One region of the Uliginosibacterium sp. H1 genome, then DNA from elsewhere that is predicted to be linked to it. Evidence: predicted binding sites of a transcription regulator. Region 1 holds the regulator's gene; each other region holds the start of a gene.
What was found. Region 1 encodes sigma-54, which starts transcription at its own class of promoters, with help from an activator protein. Its sites were predicted from a motif close to TGGCACGCTTNCTGCTNA; they were not measured.
Positions count from the first base shown of each region.

Region 2: the regulator sigma-54 is predicted to act here: its motif matches at 3,851-3,868, upstream of flgB (flagellar basal body rod protein FlgB).
Region 3: the regulator sigma-54 is predicted to act here: its motif matches at 2,810-2,827, upstream of VVD47_RS09140 (ammonium transporter).

Region 1 covers NZ_JAYXHR010000002.1:1,329,002-1,336,111, forward strand. Annotated here, with positions in the region: gene VVD47_RS15635 (efflux RND transporter permease subunit) at 1-353, opposite strand, end outside; gene VVD47_RS15640 (efflux RND transporter periplasmic adaptor subunit) at 350-1,591, opposite strand; gene recA (recombinase RecA) at 1,804-2,820, shown strand; gene recX (recombination regulator RecX) at 2,849-3,319, shown strand; gene lptB (LPS export ABC transporter ATP-binding protein) at 3,306-4,028, shown strand; gene VVD47_RS15660 (RNA polymerase factor sigma-54) at 4,047-5,564, shown strand; gene hpf (ribosome hibernation-promoting factor, HPF/YfiA family) at 5,577-5,900, shown strand; gene ptsN (PTS IIA-like nitrogen regulatory protein PtsN) at 6,107-6,592, shown strand; gene hprK (HPr(Ser) kinase/phosphatase) at 6,561-7,110, shown strand, end outside.
Region 2 covers NZ_JAYXHR010000001.1:1,133,976-1,141,085, reverse strand. Annotated here, with positions in the region: gene VVD47_RS05250 (methyl-accepting chemotaxis protein) at 1-624, opposite strand, end outside; gene motD (flagellar motor protein MotD) at 887-1,756, shown strand; gene VVD47_RS05240 (flagella synthesis protein FlgN) at 1,929-2,405, opposite strand; gene flgM (flagellar biosynthesis anti-sigma factor FlgM) at 2,402-2,698, opposite strand; gene flgA (flagellar basal body P-ring formation chaperone FlgA) at 2,932-3,639, opposite strand; gene flgB (flagellar basal body rod protein FlgB) at 3,952-4,359, shown strand; gene flgC (flagellar basal body rod protein FlgC) at 4,371-4,778, shown strand; gene VVD47_RS05215 (flagellar hook assembly protein FlgD) at 4,799-5,470, shown strand; gene flgE (flagellar hook protein FlgE) at 5,487-6,719, shown strand; gene flgF (flagellar basal-body rod protein FlgF) at 6,857-7,110, shown strand, end outside.
Region 3 covers NZ_JAYXHR010000001.1:2,015,704-2,022,813, forward strand. Annotated here, with positions in the region: gene VVD47_RS09130 (nitrate- and nitrite sensing domain-containing protein) at 1-344, shown strand, start outside; gene VVD47_RS09135 (putative bifunctional diguanylate cyclase/phosphodiesterase) at 356-2,524, shown strand; gene VVD47_RS09140 (ammonium transporter) at 2,861-4,063, shown strand; gene VVD47_RS09145 (MFS transporter) at 4,135-5,508, opposite strand; gene cyoA (ubiquinol oxidase subunit II) at 5,705-6,793, shown strand; gene cyoB (cytochrome o ubiquinol oxidase subunit I) at 6,822-7,110, shown strand, end outside.

The DNA.
Region 1 (7,110 bases):
TGGCGCGTGGCGCGGAACAGCGCGGCCTGCACGTCGATGGCGGCGGAGTCGATGTTGCGCGCCGGGTCGAACTCCAGCGTGATGGAGGTGCTGCCCTGCGAGCTGGAAGACGTCATCGTCTTCAGCCCCGGGATGGTGGAGAACTGCCGTTCCATCACCGTGGCGACCGAGGACGCCATCGTTTCCGGGCTGGCGCCCGACAGGTTGGCGCTGACGTTGATGGTCGGCTGGTCGTAGGACGGCAGCGCGGCGATCGGCAGCTTGGTGACGGCGACTGCGCCGGCGATGACGATGGCAATCCACACCAGCGCGGTGGCAACCGGCCGGCGGATGCACTGTTCGGCAAGCATCATGTCGGGTTCTTCCCTTCGCCACTGCCTGCGTTGCCACCCTTCTTGCCGTCGCGGCGCTTCCGTGGTGCCGACTCGCCGTTGGCTGCGAGCGGCGCAGCTTCCTCGATGCGACCACCGGGCCGCAGGTTCTGGCCGCCTTCCAGCACGATCTTCACGCCGCCACCGATGCCGGTGACGACGGCCTGGCCGTCCACGATGCGCTGCAGCTCGACGTTCTGGGGCGTCACCGTCGCGTCGTCCTTCACCACATACACGAAGCGATGCGTCGGGCCGTTGACGATGGCCTGGGCGGGCAGGACCACCACGTCCTTCAGCTCGCCGACGGTGACCCGCGTGGTCACGTACTGGCCGGGCCACAGGTTGCGGCTGTTGTTGTCGATGCGGGCCTTGATGGCGATGGTGCCGGCCACGCGGTCCACGGTGCTGTCGATGAAGCTCACTTCGCCGGGCGCCTTGCGGCCGTCGCCGGTTTCCACCTCCACGCGGACGGGTTTTTCGCGTTGCGACGCCAGCAGCATCGGCAAGTCGCGCTCGGGCAGCGTGAAGCTCACGCCGATGGGATGCATGCGCGACACCTTGACCATCGGGGTGGTGGTGGTGACGAGGCTGCCGACCCGCACGTCGATGCGCCCGGCGCGACCGTCGAAGGGTGCGCGGATCACCGAGTAGGTGAGTGCCACCTTGGCCTGCTCCAGCGCCGCCTGGTTCTCCTGCATGCCGGCGCGGGCGGAATCCACCTTGTTGCGGGCGGTATCCAGCGCGGAGGAGGACACGAAGTTCTGGGCCGACAGGTCTTGGGCACGCTTGAGATCGCGCTCGGCGATGTCGAGCTGGGCGCGGGCGCCGACGACCGCGGCTTCCGCGCGCTTCACCGCGGCGGCATCCTCGCGGTCGTCCAGCGAGAACAGGACCTGGCCGCGACGGACTTCCTGCCCCTCGCTGAACTGGACCTGGGCGACCGTACCGGTCTTCTGCGCCCGCACATCCACCTCGTCCAGCGACAGCACGTTGCCCTGTGCACTCAGTACCAGTGGCAGGTTGCGCAGGGTGGTCTGCGTGGTGGTGACCATTTGCGGCTTGTTGCGATTGCCCCCGCTGGCGCCTTGCCCGGAGGCCGGGCTGGCGGCCGCGCTCTTCCCGGGAGCGTCCTTGGTGCCGGCGGAATCGTCTTGCTGGTTACTGCAGGCTGCCGTCAGTAAAGCTGTCAGCAGGAGGGGGGCGAAGCGCTTCTTGAGCATGGTGTTTTCGTTCTGCCAGCCTTGGCAAGGCTGCTTTGAATGGAAGGCTGTGGCACTACAACTTATTGATGTTGCGGCAATGCCGGGTGGCGAAGCAACGAATTGTGAGGCGTGGAAAGCGTAAAAACAGGAAAAGTTCCACAGCCTCCGGAAGGCGGCCTTGAATGCAAGAGCTATGCCATAATTTGCCGCGATCAACCCGAGGAAAAAACATGGACGACAACAAGGCGAAGGCGCTCCAGGCTGCGCTCTCCCAGATCGAGAAGCAGTTCGGCAAGGGCTCCATCATGCGCATGGGCGACGGCAAGCTGGAGGAGGAGATCCAGTCCGTGTCCACCGGCTCGCTGGGACTGGACATCGCCCTGGGCATCGGCGGCCTGCCGCGTGGCCGTGTCGTCGAGATCTACGGCCCGGAATCCTCCGGCAAGACGACCCTGACCCTGCAGGTCATTGCCGAGATGCAGAAGATCGGCGGCACCGCTGCCTTCATCGACGCCGAGCATGCGCTGGACGTGGGCTACGCCGCCAAGCTGGGCGTGAACGTCGCCGACCTCCTGATCTCGCAGCCGGACACCGGCGAGCAGGCGCTGGAAATCGCCGACATGCTGGTGCGCTCCGGTGGCGTGGACATCCTGGTCATCGACTCGGTGGCGGCACTGACGCCGAAGGCCGAAATCGAAGGCGAGATGGGTGACCAGTTGCCCGGTCTGCAGGCCCGCCTGATGTCGCAGGCGCTGCGCAAGCTCACCGGCAACATCAAGCGCACCAACACCCTGGTCATCTTCATCAACCAGATCCGCATGAAGATCGGCGTGATGTTCGGCAACCCGGAAACCACCACCGGCGGCAACGCGCTGAAGTTCTACGCCTCCGTACGCCTGGACATCCGTCGTACCGGCACGATCAAGAAGAACGAAGAAGTCATCGGCTCCGAAACCAAGGTGAAGGTCGTCAAGAACAAGGTGGCACCGCCGTTCAGGGAAGCCCACTTCGACATCCTGTATGGCGAAGGCATTTCGCGTGAAGGCGAAGTCGTCGATATGGGCGTCGAGCACAAGTTCGTCGACAAGAGCGGTGCCTGGTATGCCTACAACGGCGAGAAGATCGGCCAGGGCAAGGACAACGCGCGTGAGTTCCTGCGCGCCAATCCGCAGATCTCCCGCGAGATCGAGAACAAGATCCGCGAAGCGGTGGGCGTCGTTGCGCTGCCTGCCGCCGAGCAGGCCTGATCGACGGATCGTTGGCGGATGCCTCGCGATGAGCAGTTCTCCGGCGACGGCCCTGCGCAACCGGGCCTTGCGCCTGCTGGCCCGGCGCGAGCATTCGCGCGCCGAGCTGGCGGCCAAGCTGCGCGGCGAGGCGGAGCCTGAAATGCTGTCGGCATTGCTCGACCGTCTCGCCGAGACCGGACTGCAGTCCGATGCGCGCTACGCCGAGAGCTTCGTGCGCAGTCGCGCCGAGCGACATGGCGTGGGGCGCCTGCGCAATGAACTCGCACGGCGCGGCGTGGCCGAAGCGCTGATCGACGATGCACTCACCACCCTGGCCGATGAAGGCGGTGGCGACGAACTGGCCCGCCTGCGCGCGGTGTGGCAGAAGAAATTCGGCGACAAGCCGCAGGACGCCCGCGAGTGGGCCCGTCAGGCGCGCTTCCTCCAGTCGCGGGGCTTCACCAGCGAACTGATCCGCAAAGTACTGAAAGAGCCGTTCAACGATGAGTCTGCTTAGGGTTACCCAGCTCTCCAAGCGCTACAAGAAACGCACGGTGGTCCGTGACGTTTCCTTCGAGGTCGGCAGCGGCGAGGTCGTCGGCCTGCTCGGCCCCAATGGCGCGGGCAAGACGACCTGCTTCTACATGATCGTCGGGCTGGTGCGCGCGGACGGCGGTGCGATCCACCTGGACGGCACCGATCTGACCCACACGCCGATTCATCGCCGCGCGCAGATGGGCCTGTCCTACCTGCCGCAGGAGAACTCGGTTTTCCGCAAGCTGACGGTCGCCGAGAACATCATGGCCGTGCTGGAGCTGCAGAAGCTGGGCAAGGCTGAAGTGCGGGCCCGGCTGGACGAGCTGCTCAACGAGCTGAACATCGGCCATCTGCGCGACGCGACCGCCCAGTCGCTGTCCGGTGGCGAGCGTCGCCGCGTGGAGATCGCGCGTGCGCTGGCGACCAGCCCGCGGCTTATCCTGCTCGACGAACCCTTCGCCGGCGTGGACCCGATCGCGGTGATCGACATCCAGAAGATCATCGCCTACCTGAAGTCGCGCGGCATCGGGGTGCTGATCACCGACCACAACGTGCGTGAGACGCTGGGTATCTGCGATCACGCCTGCATCATCAACTCCGGCGAGGTGCTCGCTGGCGGCCGTCCTGACGAAATCGTGCAAAACGCACAGGTGCGTCAGGTGTATCTGGGCGAACATTTCCGCCTGTAGAAGTTTTCCGTCTCATTCATGAAGCCCTCGCTCCAGCTCAAGATATCCCAGCACCTCGCGCTGACCCCGCAGCTGCAGCAGTCCATCCGCTTGCTGCAGCTGTCGACGCTTGAGCTCAACACCGAAATCGAGCGCATCCTGCTGGAGAACCCCATGCTGGAGCGCGAGGACGGTGAGGAGGGCGGCGCCGAAGCGGTGGCCAGCGTCGAGCAGGCCGAAGCCACGCGCCACGAGGAGCGCGAGGAGCGCGACTTCGCGGAGATCCGCGAATCCAGCGGCAACGGCGAGGACGCGGACTTCGAGCCGGCGGTGTCGGTCGATCCGCCTGAGACCATCGATGCGGCCTACGAGGCGGCCTCCGACGACGATCTCGGCGAAGCCGCGGAGTGGCGTTCCGAAGCGGGCAGCCGCAATGGCGGTGACGACGACGAGTCCGACTTCCAGGAATTCCAGGCTGCCGCCACGTCGTTGCGTGACCACCTCGATGCCCAGGTGGCCTTGATGGCCCTGTCCGACCGGGACCGCGCGCTGGTGCGTTTCCTCATCGAGGCGCTGGATGACGATGGCTTTCTCGACACCCCGCTGGAAGAACTGCTCGAACTGATTCCGCCCGAGCTGGAAGTGGAAGTCGATGACCTGCAGATCGCGCTGCGCTATGTGCAGCACTTCGACCCCGTCGGCGTCGGCGCACGCAGCCTGCAGGAGTGCCTGACCCTGCAGCTGCGCAATTGCCCGGAATGCAGTGCCCGCAGCCTGGCGCTGCAGATCGTCGATGGCCAGCTCGAACTGCTGGCCGCGCGCGACTTCGTCAAGCTCAAGCGCCGCCTGGGCTGCAACGACGACGGCCTGCGCGCCGCGCAAGACATGATTTCCCGGCTGAACCCCCGCCCGGGCGCCCAGTTCACCCACGTGGAGCCGCGCTACATCGTGCCGGACGTCATCGTCCGCAAGACGCGCGGCCGCTGGGGGGCGAGCCTCAACCCGGAGGCGATGCCGAAACTGAGGATCCACCGCGTCTACGCCGACATCCTTCAGCAGAACCGTGGTTCCGCCAGCGCCCTGTCGGGCCAGCTACAGGAAGCCCGCTGGTTAATCAAGAACGTACAACAACGCTTTGACACGATCCTCAGAGTGTCGCAGGCTATCGTCGAACGACAACACCAGTTCTTCGACCACGGCGAAGTGGCCATGCGGCCGCTGACCCTGAGGGAGATTGCCGACGAACTGGAGCTGCACGAATCCACGGTGTCGCGCGTGACCACGCAGAAGTACATGGCCAGCCCGCGCGGCGTGTTCGAACTGAAGTATTTCTTCGGCTCTCACGTGTCCACCGACACGGGCGGTGCCTGCTCTGCCACGGCGATTCGTGCGCTGATCCGCCAGATGGTTGCAGGTGAAGACGGGAGAAAACCCCTGTCCGACGCCACGATTGCCGAGATGTTGGGCCAGCAGGGTATCGTGGTGGCGCGACGGACGATTGCGAAATACCGCGAGTCGCTCAATATCCCGCCGGTCAGTCAGCGCAAGTCGATCTGAGAGGAGTGCCCTATGAATCTCAACATCACCGGCCATCATCTTGAGGTGACCCCCGCCATCCGTGAGTTCGTCACCAGCAAGCTGGAACGCGTGATTCGCCATTTCGACCACGTGACCGCCACCCACGTGATCCTCTCCGTCGAGAAGCTCAAGCAGAAGGCCGAAGTGACCCTGCATGTCCGCGGCAAGGACATCCACGTCGAAGCGACCGAGGAAGACCTCTACGCCGCCATCGACGCCATGACGGACAAGCTCGACCGCCAGGTCGTCAAGCACAAGGAAAAGTCCTTCGACCACGGGCGCGACGCCATCAAGCACCAAGCCGCCCAGCCCTGACCGCCCGGCCGGCCGGGTTGTCGGGCATAATTCCCGCTTGCCTGCACCTCGGCCGGTTATCCTGCTCCAAGGTTCTGCTGTCCCATCCCGCTGCACCACGCCCGACAGGAAAGCTCGACAGTTTCGACAGTCCCAGACAGTCCATTTACGCCGAGTAGCGACCGTCTCGTCACCACTGGTGACAGCGCGGTCAGAGCCTCCCCCGGATGAACCTCATTTCCCACATCCTGCCACTGCAAAACGTGCTGCTCGACCTGGAGGCCGACAGCAAGAAGCGCGTTTTTGAACGGGCAGGACTGATCTTCGAGAACCAGAACAGCCTGTCGCGCAGCGCGATCATCGATTCGCTGACCCAGCGCGAGAAGCTCGGCTCCACCGGCCTGGGCCAGGGCATCGCCATTCCGCACGGCCGCATCAAGGGTTTGAAGGAAGCGCTGGGCGCTTTCTTCCGCCTGGCCAGCCCGATCCAGTTCGATGCGCCGGATGGCCGCGCGGTGAACCTCATCTTCGTGATGCTGGTGCCGGAGCAGGCCAACGAATCCCATCTGCGCCTGCTGTCCGAACTGGCCCAGATGTTCTCCGACCGCGCTTTCCGCGACGATCTTCTGGCGGCCGACAGCGCCGACACCATGCATAGCCTCTTTGTCGAATGGGATCCGCATGCGGCGAACGAGCGTCGCTCAACTCTTTGAGGCCAACCGTGCTGCGTTGCGCCTGCGCCACGTCGCCGGCCGGCTCGACACGCACCTCACCATCCATGACAACCGGGTATGGCCGGCTGACCTCGTCGGTCACCTGAACCTCATCCATCCGCAGCGCCTGCAGGTGATGGGCGAGGCGGAGTTCGTCTGGGCGCGCCGTCAGGCGCGCGACAAGCTGGAGCACCACCTGCTCGGCATCCTCGCCGCGGCGCCGCCGGGCATCATCGTGGCCGACGACTGCGAGGTGCCGGACATCATCCGGCGCAACTGCGAGGATGTCGGTGTGCCCTTGCTGGCCTCACCCATGGAGTCCGCACGCGTCATCGACGTGATGCGCAGCTACCTTGCGCGACGGCTCGCCGAGCGTGTCTCGCTGCACGGCGTCTTCATGGACGTGCTGGGCGTGGGCGTGCTGATCACCGGCGATTCCGGTGCCGGCAAATCCGAGCTTGCCCTGGAGCTGATCTCGCGCGGGCACGGTCTGGTGGCCGACGACGTGGTGGAGATCT
Region 2 (7,110 bases), on a different contig from region 1:
CAGGCTGTCGTGCGACAGCCGGTTGGCGTTGTCGGCGTTCTCGGTGATGGTCTGCATCGCCTGCGATACTTCCTCCATCGACACGGCGGTGGACGAGGCTGCCTCAGATTGCTCGAACGACGAGTCGGACACCTTGGCCACGTCGTCGGCCACCGCATCCACCCCTTGCTTGAGGGTCACCGCACCTTCGCGGATCTGTCCGATCAATGCGCCGAGATCCTTGCGGATGGTTTCAGCCGAATCGGCAACCTGGCCCAGTTCCACCGTCTGCTGCGGGTGGACCGCCTGGCTGAAATCGCCCGCGGCCAGGCGCCGGAGATCGTCGGCCAGCGCGCGGGTGCTGCGCACAAGCCGGTTGTTGAGCAGCCACAGGAACAGGCCCAGTGCCACCAGGCAGGCCGTGCCCATCAGGCTGAGGGTCGTCCAGATGGCCGTGTTGGCCGAGGCCAGGATTTCCGCGGTCGCGGCATTGCCTTGTGTCTTGCTGAGCTCGGCAGCCAGCGCCTGCACCGCCGACCACTGCATCTGGAGGCCTGCGATCGAGGCGGCCAGCACGCACAGCGTACCGACCCCGCAGACGAACAGAAGCTGGTTGCGCATGCTGCTGAAGACGCGAGAGAACATGGTGAAAGATCCTTGCTGAAACGGGGACTGTGCGTGGAGCTTTGCGTGGCGCTGTCGGGAGGTGACAATCTTCCGAAGAGTGTTGCGGACCCTTCGTTTCCGTCCTGCTTGCTATCGGCAGCGGGGGCGCTGTTCTTGAGTGTGGCGGCGTGCTGCCCGGTCGCCCGCCTTGCGAGTGTTCAGGTGCCGGGGCATTCGCCGTAAACAAGGTTTACCGCCGGGGTACGACACCCCTCTGTCTGCAATCTTCGCGGAGCATCCGATGGCGCGTCGCCAGCATGAGGAAGAGCACGAGAATCACGAGCGCTGGCTGGTCTCGTACGCCGACTTCATCACCCTGCTGTTCGCATTTTTTGTCGTGATGTATGCCATCAGTTCGGTCAACGAAGGTAAGTACCGCGTGCTGTCCGATTCGCTGGTGCAGGCCTTCCGCAGCACGGTGAACGTCGAGGGCGCAACCGTGGTGTCGCCGCCGCGCGACGCTGGTTCGCCGGTACCCGTGGTGGTCGCGAAGCCGCCGCCCAATCCGGAGGAAGAGGCCCGCCGGGAGAAGCACCGGCAGCGCATGCGCAGCATGGCCGAAGAGATCCGCCGCGTGCTGGCGCCCTTGGTGAGCGGTGGACAGGTGCGGGTCAGCGAAGGCGCACGCGGCATCTCGGTGGAAATCAACGCCAGCGTGCTGTTCCGCCCCGCCGAAGCCTTGCTGGGGCCGGATGCGGTACGCGCGCTGCGGGCGGTGGCCGAGGTGGTGGCTGCCGGAGAGTTCCCGATCGTCATCGAAGGCCACACCGACAACCTGCCGATCAGCAATGCCCTGTTCCCCTCCAACTGGGAGCTCTCGGCAGTGCGTGCCTCGTCGGTGGTGCGCCTGTTCGTGGACAGCGGCGTGAACCCCGCGCGGCTGACCGCGGCGGGTTATGGCGACCAGCGTCCGATCGCCGACAACGGCACGGCGGACGGCCGTGCCCGCAACCGGCGGGTGACCATCCTCGTCGAGTCGATGCTGGCGGAAGAGCCGGCCAGCACCCCGTCCACGCCTATGACGACACGCAGCGTCGACGGCGCCCTGGGGACGCCGGAAGGCGTACAGATCGAACCGCCAGTAGGCGCGCGACCGATAGGCGGGCAGTGAACGGAGTTCCGGTGCGCCGCTGCGAGAGTGGCCGCCGGGATCTTTACAGAGGAGTTTCCCCAGGCAATTCCTGCAGATCCCGGCCGACGATGTCGCGCGGACGGACGGGGCAGGTCTATGGCAAGGCGTTCCGCAGAAGCCCCGAGGCGCTATTGCGCGGGGGAGGCGCGCGTTAGACGCTGCCGAACAGGCGTGAGCCGGGGCGGGTCGAGGTCTGGCCGTCGGGGCCGTAGGTGGTGGGGCGGTCGGACAGCGACATCAGCATGGCGAGCGCCTGGTGGTTGCTCGACAGCTGTTCGGTGATGCGGATGCCGTTGTCGGCATTCAGGTCGCGCGCCAGCTTCACCTGGGCAAGATAGGCCTGCCAGGAAGGATGGGCGGCATTGGCCAGCAGGGCTTCGATGCCCTCGCGGCTGGATTGTTGCCCGGCCTGGGCCAGCAGGGCCGCGCGGTTGTCGGCGAACTGCTGCAGGGTGCGGGCCAACGCAGTCTTGCGTTCGGCAATGCCGAACAGCGGCTCCACTTCGCGTTGGCCAAGGACCGTGCGTTCTTCTTCCAGCAAGGTGACGAACGCCTCCACCTGCACGCGCTCCGCGTCGAGCAGGGCTATGAGGCGCTGGCGAAGAATGGCGCGGTCGTTGACGGTCACGCGGTACGTGGTTGCGCAGCCAGCATCTGGCGCACGCTGTCGATCAGGCCATCGGCCACCTTCTCCGGATTGACCTTGAAGCGGCCCTCGGTGATGGCTTGCTTGATCTCTTCCACCTTGCCGCTGTCGACCACCGGGCTGTTGTTCAGCACGGAGTCGAGTTGGGCCAGACGGGACGACAGCTCGACCTTGGACTCGCTGCTCGTCGTTTCGGCGGGCGCTTCACGGCCGACACGCGACTTGTTGTCGCTGCCAGACGTGCTGACCGGTTTGAGTGTGTTATCGATTTTCACGGCGTTTCCCTTCTACTCAAGGAACAAGTGCTCCGGATCTTCTCGCGGGTGTGCGGGTTTGTCCGGATGCCTTGGCGAGCTTAACGGCACAAACGCACGGAACTTTAACCTCTTTTCCGGCGATGCAGCAGTTGCTCACATGCCTCTTAACGGCCTGATGAGTAAGGGCTTGAGGGGTTTTGACGGGCGGTCCGTGAAGCCTGCCCAAGGGTCTGGGACGCGCCGGTGGGCGCTCAGGGCACCTCCACGACGCCTGTTTCCTGCGCGATACCACTCACGATGCGGCCATTTGCCAGACGTACACGGACGTTCTGCCCGCGTTCGGCATTGTTCATGGCGCGACCTTCGTTACTGACCGAGAAGCCATTGCCCCGGGTGGTCAGCCTGACGGTCTGGCCCGCCTGGACGGCGGCCTCCCGCCGCAGATTGGCGGCACGTAGCGTCGCACCCGCAGGCAGGGCCTGACGCATGCGGTGACCCAGGGCGTGGCTCGGGTCCAGGATCACATCCTCGGGCTGGGCCGACAGTTCGCCGCTGCTCAAGGTGAGGTCTTCCTCCGTGAGGCTCTGCCCGGCCGAAACCGGCCGGCTCAGCACCACCCAGTCCCCGTTGAACTTCACTTCTGCCGCAACGAACAGCGACCAGTTGGCACCCGCCGCGCAGCGCACCCCCACGCTCAGCGCCCCGCGGAGCTGCTGACCACGCGGCAGCCAGGGTTCCAGCTGCTGGCAGGCCGGGCGGCTGGCACTGGCCGCCGGCGTGCTGACGGAAATGCTGAGCTTGCCGGGCTGCCCGGCTGTCTGCGATCGCAGGAAACCCTCCACCGCCACGCGGATGGCTGCAGGGTCCTGCGGGGCGGCGCTGGCCGGGCTGGCGCCAACCAGGACGGACAGGCAGAGCAGGAGGCCGGGCAGGTGTTTCAGGAGGGCAGCGGGCTTCATGGCAGCGATGTAAGCACGTGATGCGCCTGATCAAAAGCGCGAGTACGCCCGGCGAATCGCGGCTATTCCGGAGGCTGTGCGCAGGCGGGTTTGCCGCCGCTGCCGGCAGGGCGGCAAAGCTTGCCGGCCGCCACTCGTCGGCCCTGCCGGTTTGCCCGGTGTTTTGCCGTCTTTTTACCGTCTTGCCCGGTAAATCAGGTGCTTAGGATGCTGGCACGGAAGCTGCGATAGGGATGCCGAGCGAGCACAGGGGTGCCGCCACCGGAGCAGACCAGCATGGAACCGCGCAGCCACACCGACGGAGAGCACGAGATGAACATCCAGACCGACGCCAACATGCGCTTCCACCAGAACTCGCTGAACCTGCGCGCCCAGCGCCAGGAAGTTCTGGCCTCCAATATCGCCAACGCCGACACGCCGCACTACAAGGCCCGCGACATGGACTTCAAGGCCGCGCTCAGCGGTGCGGTGTCCGGCCGCATGGGTGGCCCGCTGGCGCTGTCGACCACCAAGAGCCGCCATCTGGAAGGTCGCGGCGACGGCATGCTGCCGGCCTACACCCTGTACCGCAACGAACAACAGTCGTCCGTCGACGGCAACACCGTGCATCTGGACACCGAGCGCGCCGCCTTCGCCGAGAACGCACTGCACTACGAAGCCAGCGTCACCTTCATCAACGGCCTGCTGCGCACCATGCAGCAGGCGGTGCAAGGTCAGTAAGGGGCGCCGCCATGAGCATGCTCAGCGTCTTCCAGATTGCCGGCTCGGCGCTCAACGCCCAGTCGGTACGCCTGAACACCACGGCCAGCAACATGGCCAATGCCGACAGCATCACCAGCGCAGACGGCACGCCGTACCGCGCCAAGCAGGTGGTGTTCGAGACCGTGCAGATGGGCGGCCCGCAATCCCAAGGCGTGCGCGTGCAGCAGGTCGTGGAAAGCGCGGCGCCGATGCGCCTGACCTACGACCCGAGCAACCCGGCAGCCAATGAAGAAGGCTACGTGGAGATGCCCAACGTCGACGTGGTGGAGGAGATGGTGAACATGATTTCCGCCTCCCGCTCCTACCAGACCAACGTCGAGATGATGAACACCGCCCGTGTGCTGATGCAGCGCACGCTCACGATCGGCCAAGGCTGAGCAGTCCCCGGAGAACCACCATGAGTACCGTCAACAGCGCCACCAGTTCGCAGGACATCCTCAACTCGCTGAGCCGCAGCAAGGCGCTCAACGAGAAGGCAGACCTGGATACGCAGTCGCGCTTCCTCAAGCTGCTGACCACGCAGCTGCAGAACCAGGACCCGATGAACCCGATGGACAACGCGCAGACGACGTCGCAGCTCGCGCAGATCTCCACCGTGGATGGCATCGAGCGCCTCAACAGCACGCTGGGCTCGATGATGGGCAACATGAAGTCCAGCGAAACCCTGCAGGCCGCCGCGCTGGTGGGCCGCCAGGTGATGCTGGACGGCAAGGACATGGTGCTGGCCGAGAAGATGGCGATCGGCGGTATCCAGCTCAGTGGTGAGGCCGACAGCGTGGTCGTCAGCATCAAGGACAAGAACGGTCTCGAAGTGGCCAGCCTGGACTTGAAGGACCTGGATGCCGGTTCTCACGCCGTGGTGTGGGACGGCAAGACCTTCGATGGTTCGCAAGCCGTCGATGGCACTTACACGATTTCGGTCAATGCCACGCTGAAAGGCGAGAAGGTGACGGCCAAAACCTTGCAGATGACGACGGTGACCAACGTAGTGGCCGACGGCGACACTGTGCAACTGGATGTGGGCAAGCTGGGCCGTATCGGCCTGTCCGACATCCGCATGATTATCTGATTCAGGAGCGAGCAACATGGCATTCCAACAGGGTCTTTCCGGTCTGAACGCGGCATCCAAGGCACTCGACGTCATCAGCAACAACGTGTCGAACGCCAGCAACGTCGGTTTCAAGCAGTCCGGTACTCAGTTCTCGGATGTGTATGCGGCAGCACTGAACGGTGCGGCTGCCGGCGTCCAGGTCGGTATCGGTACCTCCATCGGCGCGGTGGCCCAGATGTTCTCGCAAGGCAACATCACCCCCACCAACAACCCGCTGGACGTGGCCATCAACGGCAACGGCTTCTACCGCATGAACAACGGCGGTACGGTGGCCTACACCCGCAACGGCCAGTTCGACCTGGACAAGAACGGTTTCATCGTCAATGCGCAGGGCTACCGCCTGACCGGTTACCCGGCCGACGCGCAGGGCAACATCCTGCCGGCCTCGCCGACCGACATCACCATCGACACCGCCGACCTGCTGCCGCAGGAAAGCTCGGACGTGCGCATGGGCCTGAACCTGGATTCGCGCATGACGGCGCCGACCCTGCCGTTCGATCCGGCCGACGCCACGACCTACAACTCCTCGACCTCGCTCACGCTGTACGACAGCCTCGGCAACTCGCACATCATGACGATGTACTTCCGCAAGGTGGGCGCGGGTCAATGGGACATGCACTCCCAGCTTGACGGTGGTGCTACCAGCCTGGTCGGCGCCTCGCCGACGCTGAGCTTCAACACCGCCGGCCAGCTCACCACCGCGATGCCGATGAACATCACCGGCCTGGCCGTCACCACCGGCGCTGCTTCGCCGATCGGGGGCGCAGCCGGCATCGAGCTGAACTTCAACGGCAGCACCCAGTACGGCAGCGCCTTCGGTGTGAACCGCCAGATCCAGGACGGCTACGCATCCGGCCGCCTGTCCGGCATCACCGTGTCCGAAGACGGCACCATCCAGGGCCGCTACAGCAACGGTCAGGCACGCAACCTCGGCCAGGTCGTGCTGGCCAACTTCGCGAGCCCCAATGGCCTGATCTCGCTGGGCGGCAACTTCTGGGCGGAGTCGCCTGCGTCCGGGCAACCGCTGATCGGTGCGCCGGGCAGTGGCAGTCTCGGATTGCTGGCGGCGGGCTCGGTGGAGGAGTCCAACGTGGATCTCACGGCCGAGCTGGTGAACATGATCACCGCGCAACGCAACTACCAGGCGAATGCCCAGTCGGTCCGCACCCAGGACCAGTTGATGCAGACGCTGGTGAACCTGCGCTGAGCGGCGTGACCGAGGCCTGACGGATCATGGTTTTCAGCCCGCTGGATATGAGCAAGTTTCCCCGCCCTGTTTTCGCACTGGCGAAGACCGCGGCTGGTGCAAAGTAGCTTCATGCCATTGCCTCACCGAGACAAATCATGGACCGTCTGATCTATACCGCGATGACCGGCGCCAAGGCGACGATGGGCCAGCAGGCCGCCGTCGCCCACAACCTGGCGAACGTGTCGACCACCGGCTTCCGCGCCGAGCTGCACAAGCTGCGCGCCGTGCCGGTGCAGACGCAGGCACTGCCTTCGCGTGCCTTCGTGGTGGATGCGAGCGTGGCCAGCGATTTCAAGGCAGGCCCGATGATGCCCACCGGCAATCCGCTCGACATGGCCATCCAGGGCCA
Region 3 (7,110 bases), on a different contig from region 1:
TCGGCGCCGCCGCGGCCGCGCAACGGCACTGCTCGCCGGTCGCCCGGGTGCGCCTGATGTTCCTCGTGACCCGCGCCACGACCTTGATCGGACAGGCCGGCGGCGGGTCCGTGGAATCCGTTACCGTACTGGCACGCCAGGCGGTCGACAGCCTGCTGGGGACGGTGCGCCGCGACATACTGACCGGCAGCGAAGTGAGGATAGGCGCGGAGAGCTACTTCGCTACCGCCACCTCGGCCATCGACGCGGTGTACGCGTGGGCCCGCCACTGCGGCCACCAGATCGGCGAGATGCTGGACCAGCACAGCCGCCTCGCCAGCAACGAAACGGTACAGCCGGGCTGAGAAACCTATCCATGCAAGACGCGATCAGCCTGCACAGGCTCTTCACCCGCCATCGCAGCAATGACCTGGCCGGCACGACTGCCGAGCTGCGCGCGGGCGTGGACCACCAGCGCATGCTCAGCACGCTGGAGCGCAACCTCGACGGCATGGTGTTCCGCTGCGCAATCGATGCGCACTGGACCATGCAGTACGTCAGCGAAGGCTGCCGCGTGCTCACCGGCTACGGCGGCGAGGCGCTGGTCGGCAATCGCGAGATCAGCTACGAGACCATCACCCATCCCGAAGACCGCAACACCGTGCGCGAGCAGATCGAGGCCGCGCTGGCGGCCGGCGACCGCTACCGCGTGGAGTACCGCATCAACCATCGCGACGGCGGTGTGCGCTGGGTCGTCGAACGGGGCACGCAGGTGCGCGACGAACATGGCCAGATGGTGCTGGAGGGCTTCGTGCAGGACATCACCCTGCAGGTCGCCGCGCTGCAGCAGCAGATCGAGACCGAGCTGCGCTACCACAGCATCTTCGACAACTCGGCGATCGGCATCTTCCAGACCAGCGTCGACGGCCACTACCTGGCCGCCAACCCGGCGCTGGCCAGGCTGTACGGCTACGCCTCGCCCAGCGAGCTGATGGCATCGCTGCAGGACATCGGCACCCATCTGTACGTCGACCCGAAGCGGCGCGCCGAATTCAAGCGCCGCATCCGCGAACATGGCCGCGTCGTCGCCTTCGAGTCCGAGGTCATGCGTCGCGACGGCCAGCGCATCTGGATCGCCGAGAACGCGCACGCCGTGGTGGCCCCCGACGGCAGCGTGCTGTATTACGAAGGCACGGTGGAAGACGTCAGCGAGCGCCGCCGCGTACAGGCCCAGCTGGAGTACCAGGCCAACCATGACCTGCTGACCGGCCTGCCCAACCGCCACCTGCTGGACGAGCGCCTGGAGCATGCCATCCGCGTCACCCGGCGCCATGGCGGTGGCGTCAGCGTGGCCTTCATCGATCTCGACAACTTCAAGCTGATCAACGACAGCCTCGGCCACGCCGCCGGCGACGGCCTGCTGGTCGAGGTCTCGCAACGGCTGGCGCACTGCCTGCGCGACAGCGACACGGTGGCGCGCTACGGCGGCGACGAGTTCGTGCTGATCCTCACCGACCACGGCACCGACGGCGAGACCGAACGCATCCTCGACCGCGTGCTGGCGAGCATCGCCGAACCACTGGTGGTGGAGGAGCAGGAGTTGCGCGTGTCATGCAGCATCGGCGCGGCGCGCTACCCTGCGGATGGCGACGACCTCGACACCCTCATGCGTCACGCCGACGCCGCGATGTATCTCGCCAAGTCGCGCGGCAAGAACCAGTACAGCTTCTTCACCGGCTCGCTGAACACCGCGGCCACTGAACGCCTGCAACTGGAGTCCTCGCTGCGCGGCGCGCTGGAGCGCGACGAGTTCTGCGTGGTGTTCCAGCCCAAGGTCGGCGCCGATCGCCGCGTCACCGGTTTCGAGGCGCTGCTGCGCTGGACCAGCGAGGAATGCGGCGCGGTGTCACCCGCCAAGTTCATTCCGATTGCCGAGGAAATCGGCCTCATGCCGGCGCTGACCACCTTCGTGCTGCGCGAGGCCTGCCTGCAGGCACGCGCCTGGCCACGCACGAAGGGCAGCACACCGGGAAGCGCACCGCTGCATGTCGCGGTGAACCTCTCCGCCCGCCTGTTCCAGGAGCAGGACATCGCCAGCCTGGTGCGCGACACGCTGGAGACCACCGGCCTCGACGGACGCGCGCTGGAACTGGAGATCACCGAGAGCATGCTGGTCGGCGACGTCGCGCACACCGCAAGGGTGCTGGCCGACATCAAGGCGCTGGGCGTCGGCGTGGCGGTGGACGACTTCGGCACCGGCTACTCGTCGCTGGCCTACCTGGGCCGCCTGCCGCTGGATACGCTGAAGATCGACCGCTCGTTCGTCAGCGGCTGCGACCGCGGCGGGCAGGGCCTGCTGATCCCGCGCGCAGTCATCTCGCTCGGCCACGGCCTCGGCATGAAGGTGGTGGCCGAAGGCGTCGAGAACGAACTGGAACTCGCCACCCTCATCGGCCTGGGTTGCGACGAATTCCAGGGCTACCTGTTCGCCCGCCCGATGGCGGCGGACGCGGTGCCAGCCTACCTGGCCCGCGCGGCGGCCTGATCCGCTGAATCGTTCTCCGCGCCACCAGACCCTTCCCCGCCCGTGCGGGTGATCCAGCCGGCTCCACAGGCTGGCTGTCGTCAGCCGCGCACGGCCCACATTGGCCACGTGCAAACCACGCGCACCAGACCTGCCCATGAGCTGCGGCAAACCGGCTCGTATGCGGGGCAGAGGCAGGGCCAAAATCACCAAAACAGGGCATTGATCGCAATGCACAAGCACCATGAAAGTGCATTCCAGCCGAGCGGCGGCTACATAAGCGACTGAATAATAACCAGAAAAATCTGGCTCGCTTTCTGCTTCATCCACCGCCGTCAATCATCACGGAGCCCCAAAGTGGAGCAGACACACAGCCCTAACGACGTTCTTTTCATCCTGCTTGGCGCCATCATGGTGCTCGCCATGCACGCCGGCTTTGCCTTCCTGGAGGTCGGCACCGTCCGCAAGAAGAACCAGGTGAACGCGCTGGTGAAGATCCTCAGCGACTTCGCCATGTCCACCATCGCCTACTTCTTCATCGGCTACAGCATCGCCTACGGCGTCAATTTCTTCAGCGGCGCCGAAGTGCTGGCGCAGAAGAGCGGCTACGACCTGACCAAGTTCTTCTTCCTGCTGACCTTCGCCGCCGCCATCCCGGCCATCGTGTCCGGCGGCATCGCCGAGCGCGCGAAGTTCTCACCGCAACTGGCCGCCACCTTCCTGCTGGTCGGCTTCGTCTACCCCTTCTTCGAAGGCATCGCCTGGAACGGCAACCTCGGCCTGCAGGCCTGGCTGGAAGCCAGCTACGGCGCCAGGTTCCACGACTTCGCCGGCAGCGTGGTGGTGCATGCGGTGGGCGGCTGGATCGGCCTCGTCGCCGTGCTGCTGCTCGGCGCGCGGCGCGGGCGCTACGGCAATGACGGCGCGATCGCCGCCCACCCGCCCTCCAGCATCCCCTTCCTGGCCCTCGGCGCCTGGATCCTCACCGTCGGCTGGTTCGGCTTCAACGTGATGAGCGCGCAGACCGCGCAAGCCATCAGTGGCCTGGTGGCGGTCAATTCGCTGATGGCGATGGTGGGCGGCACCCTGGCGGCCCTGCTGGTCGGCCGCAACGACCCGGGCTTCGTGCACAACGGCCCGCTCGCCGGCCTCGTCGCCATCTGCGCCGGCTCCGACCTGGTACACCCGCTGGGCGCACTGGTCATCGGCAGCATCGCCGGCGCGCTGTTCGTCATCCTGTTCACGCTGACGCAGAACCGCTGGAAGATCGACGACGTGCTGGGCGTATGGCCGCTGCACGGCCTGTGCGGTGCCTGGGGCGGCATCGCGGCCGGCATCTTCGGCAGCCAGGCACTCGGCGGCCTCGGTGGCGTCAGCCTGATGGCGCAGATCATCGGCACGCTGGCGGGCATCGCGGTCGCAGTCGTGGGCGCCGGCATCGTCTATGGAACGCTGAAGCTGATCAGCGGACTGCGCCTGGACCCGGAGGAAGAATTCGCCGGCGCCGACCTGACCATCCACAAGATCGGCGCCACGGCGGAACGCGAGACCCTCTGGTAAACGGAAGGCTTCAGTACCGCGGTACAAAGAAAAACGCCGGCCAACAGGCCGGCGTTTTCTTGTCCGTCACATCAAGCGGTGGCGTCATCACGCTCGGACAACCACTTGTTGGCGCGCAGGGCCAGCAGGGTGCAGGCGCAGCCGGACAGCAGGTACACCGTCACCGCGATCAGCCCGAAGCGCGACGACAGGCCCAGCGCGACCAGTGGCGCGAAGGCCGCGCCGATCAGCCAGGCGAGGTCGGAGGTCAGCGCCGCACCGGTGTAGCGGAAGCGCGGTGCGAAATTGGCTGTCACCGTGCCCGCTGCCTGCCCGTAGGACAGGCCCAGCAGCACGAAGCCGACGAGGATGAACAGATCCTGGCCGAGCACGCCGCCGTCGAGCAGGAAGGGCACCAGCAGGCTGAACACGGCGATCAGGATGGCCAGCAATGCCAGCGTGCTGCGCCGTCCCACGCGGTCGGCCACCAGGCCGGACACCGGCATGGCGGCAGCGGCCAGCAAGGCGCCCACGATCTGCACGCCCAGGAAGTCGCCGATGGCCTGGTCGGAGTAATGCAGGATCCATGACAGCGGGAACACCGTGACGATGTGGAACAGCGCGAAGCTCGCCAGCGCCGCGAAGGCACCGATCAGGATGTTGGTGCCCTGCTCGCGGAACAGCTCGCTCTCGTTGCAGGGCTCCAGTTCGAAGTCCTCGAGATCGCGCTCGTACTCATGCGTCACGACCAGGCGCAGCCGCGCGAACAGCGCCACCACGTTGATGGCGAAGGCGGCGTAGAACGGATAGCGCCAGCCCCAGCCGAGGAAGTCGCTGGTCTGCAGGTTGCCCCACAAGTAAGCGAACAGGGCGCAGGCGATCAGGAAGCCCAGCGGCGCGCCCAGTTGCGCCAGCATGGCGTACCAGCCACGCCGATGCGGCGGGGAATTCAGCGCCAGTAGCGACGGCAGGCCATCCCAGGACGCGCCCATGGCGATGCCCTGGCCGATGCGACACAGCGCGAGCAGTGCGATAGCCGCCACGCCCAGGCTTTCATAGCCGGGCAGCAGGGCCATGCCGGCGGTGGAGCAACCGAGCAGGAACAGCGCGGCGGTCAGCTTGGTGCTGCGGCCGAAGCGGCGCTGGATCTCCATGCCGATCAGCGTGCCGAAGGGCCGTACCACGAAGGCCGAGGCGAACAGCAGGAATGCATACAGCGTGCCTTGCAGGCGATCCACGAACGGGAAGAAAACCGCCGGGAACACCAGCACCGAGGCAATGCCGAAGACGAAGAAATCGAAGTATTCCGAGGCGCGGCCGATCACCACGCCGACGGCGATGTCCCCCGGTGCGACCCGCTCGTGCTCCTGCTGGGTGCGCTTCTCGGAATCGTGGATGCTGCTTGTCTCTCTCTGCGGCACCGGGCGGTAGATGACCGGCGTCGCGGGACTTGTTGTATCTGTCATGGCGAAAGCTCTGTGTGGCTCTGGGGTTGGGAGGGTAGGACAAAATGTCCTATCGTTGATCCAGGTCAATAAGGCTATATTGCACCGCCGCGCACAAGTAAGGATTTCCCGTGCGCCCGGAAGTTCAATGTCTTCGATACACTCCATGCCTCACGCCTCCCGCCCGCCCCTCCGCGGCTGCAGCAATCCCGGGATCGTGCTGCCTGCTCTGCTGTCAGCGCTGTTCCTCGGTGGTTGCGACATGGTGGTCATGAATCCCTCGGGCGACATTGCCGCCCAGCAGGCGGATCTGATCGTCACCTCCACGCTGCTGATGCTGCTGATCATCGTACCGGTGATCGCCCTGACGCTGCTGTTCGCCTGGCGCTACCGCGAATCGAACAAGGAAGCGACCTACAGCCCGGACTGGGACCACTCCACCCGCCTGGAGCTGGTCATCTGGGGCGCACCGCTGCTGATCATCATCGCGCTGGGCGCGCTGACCTGGATCAGCACCCACAAGCTGGACCCGTGGCGACCGCTGGAGCGCATCGACGCCACCCGCGCGCTGGACCCGCAGGTCAAGCCGATGGTGGTGCAGGTCGTGGCGCTGGACTGGAAGTGGCTGTTCCTCTACCCGGAGCAGGGCATCGCCACGGTGAACGAGATGGCCGTGCCGGTGGACCGCCCGATCCAGTTCCAGATCACCTCGTCGACGGTGATGAACGCCTTCTACGTGCCGGCGCTGGCCGGCATGATCTACGCCATGCCGGGCATGGAGACCAAGCTGCACGCGGTGATCAACCGCCCGGGCGTGTATGACGGCTTCTCCGCCAACTTCAGCGGCGACGGTTTCTCGCACATGCGGTTCAAGTTCCACGGCCTGTCGGATGCCGGCTTCGAGCGCTGGGTCGAGGCCCACCGCAAGGATGGCGAGGAACTGAACCGCAAGGTCTTCCTGCAGCTGGAACAACCCAGCACGCGCGAGCCGGTGCGCCGCTTCGGCAATGTCGATCCGAAACTCTTCGAGGCCATCGTCAACCGCTGCGTCGATGCCAGCAAGATGTGCATGTCCGAGATGATGGCCATCGACGCCGCCGGCGGCATGGGTCGCGCCGGCCTCGCCTACCTCGAAAGCACGCAGTGGCGCGGCGGCACCCGCCTGTACGTCGGCGCGGCCCTGTGCACGCCCGACAACCCGAGCGGCGCGCCGCTGCCGGTGACCGCCGGCCCGCTTTCCGCCAACACGCTGTCGGCCGACCCGATCCCGGCCGACCAACTCCCCGCCGCGACCGCCCTCAACTGAGGCGGCCGCTCACGCGAGCGCTCGACAGATGCCCACAGAATCCCTCGACCTATACAAGCTCGTGTTCGGCCGCCTCGGCCCGGACGCGATTCCCCACGACCCCATCATCTGGGCCACCTTCGCCATGGTGGTGCTCGGCGGCGCCGCCATGCTCGCCCTGATGACGAAGTACCGCGTGTGGGGCCCGCTGTGGCGTGACTGGCTGACCAGCATCGACCACAAGAAGATCGGCATCATGTACATCATCCTCGGCCTGGTGATGCTGCTGCGCGGCTTCGCCGACGCGCTGATGATGCGCCTGCAGCAGGCCGTGGCCT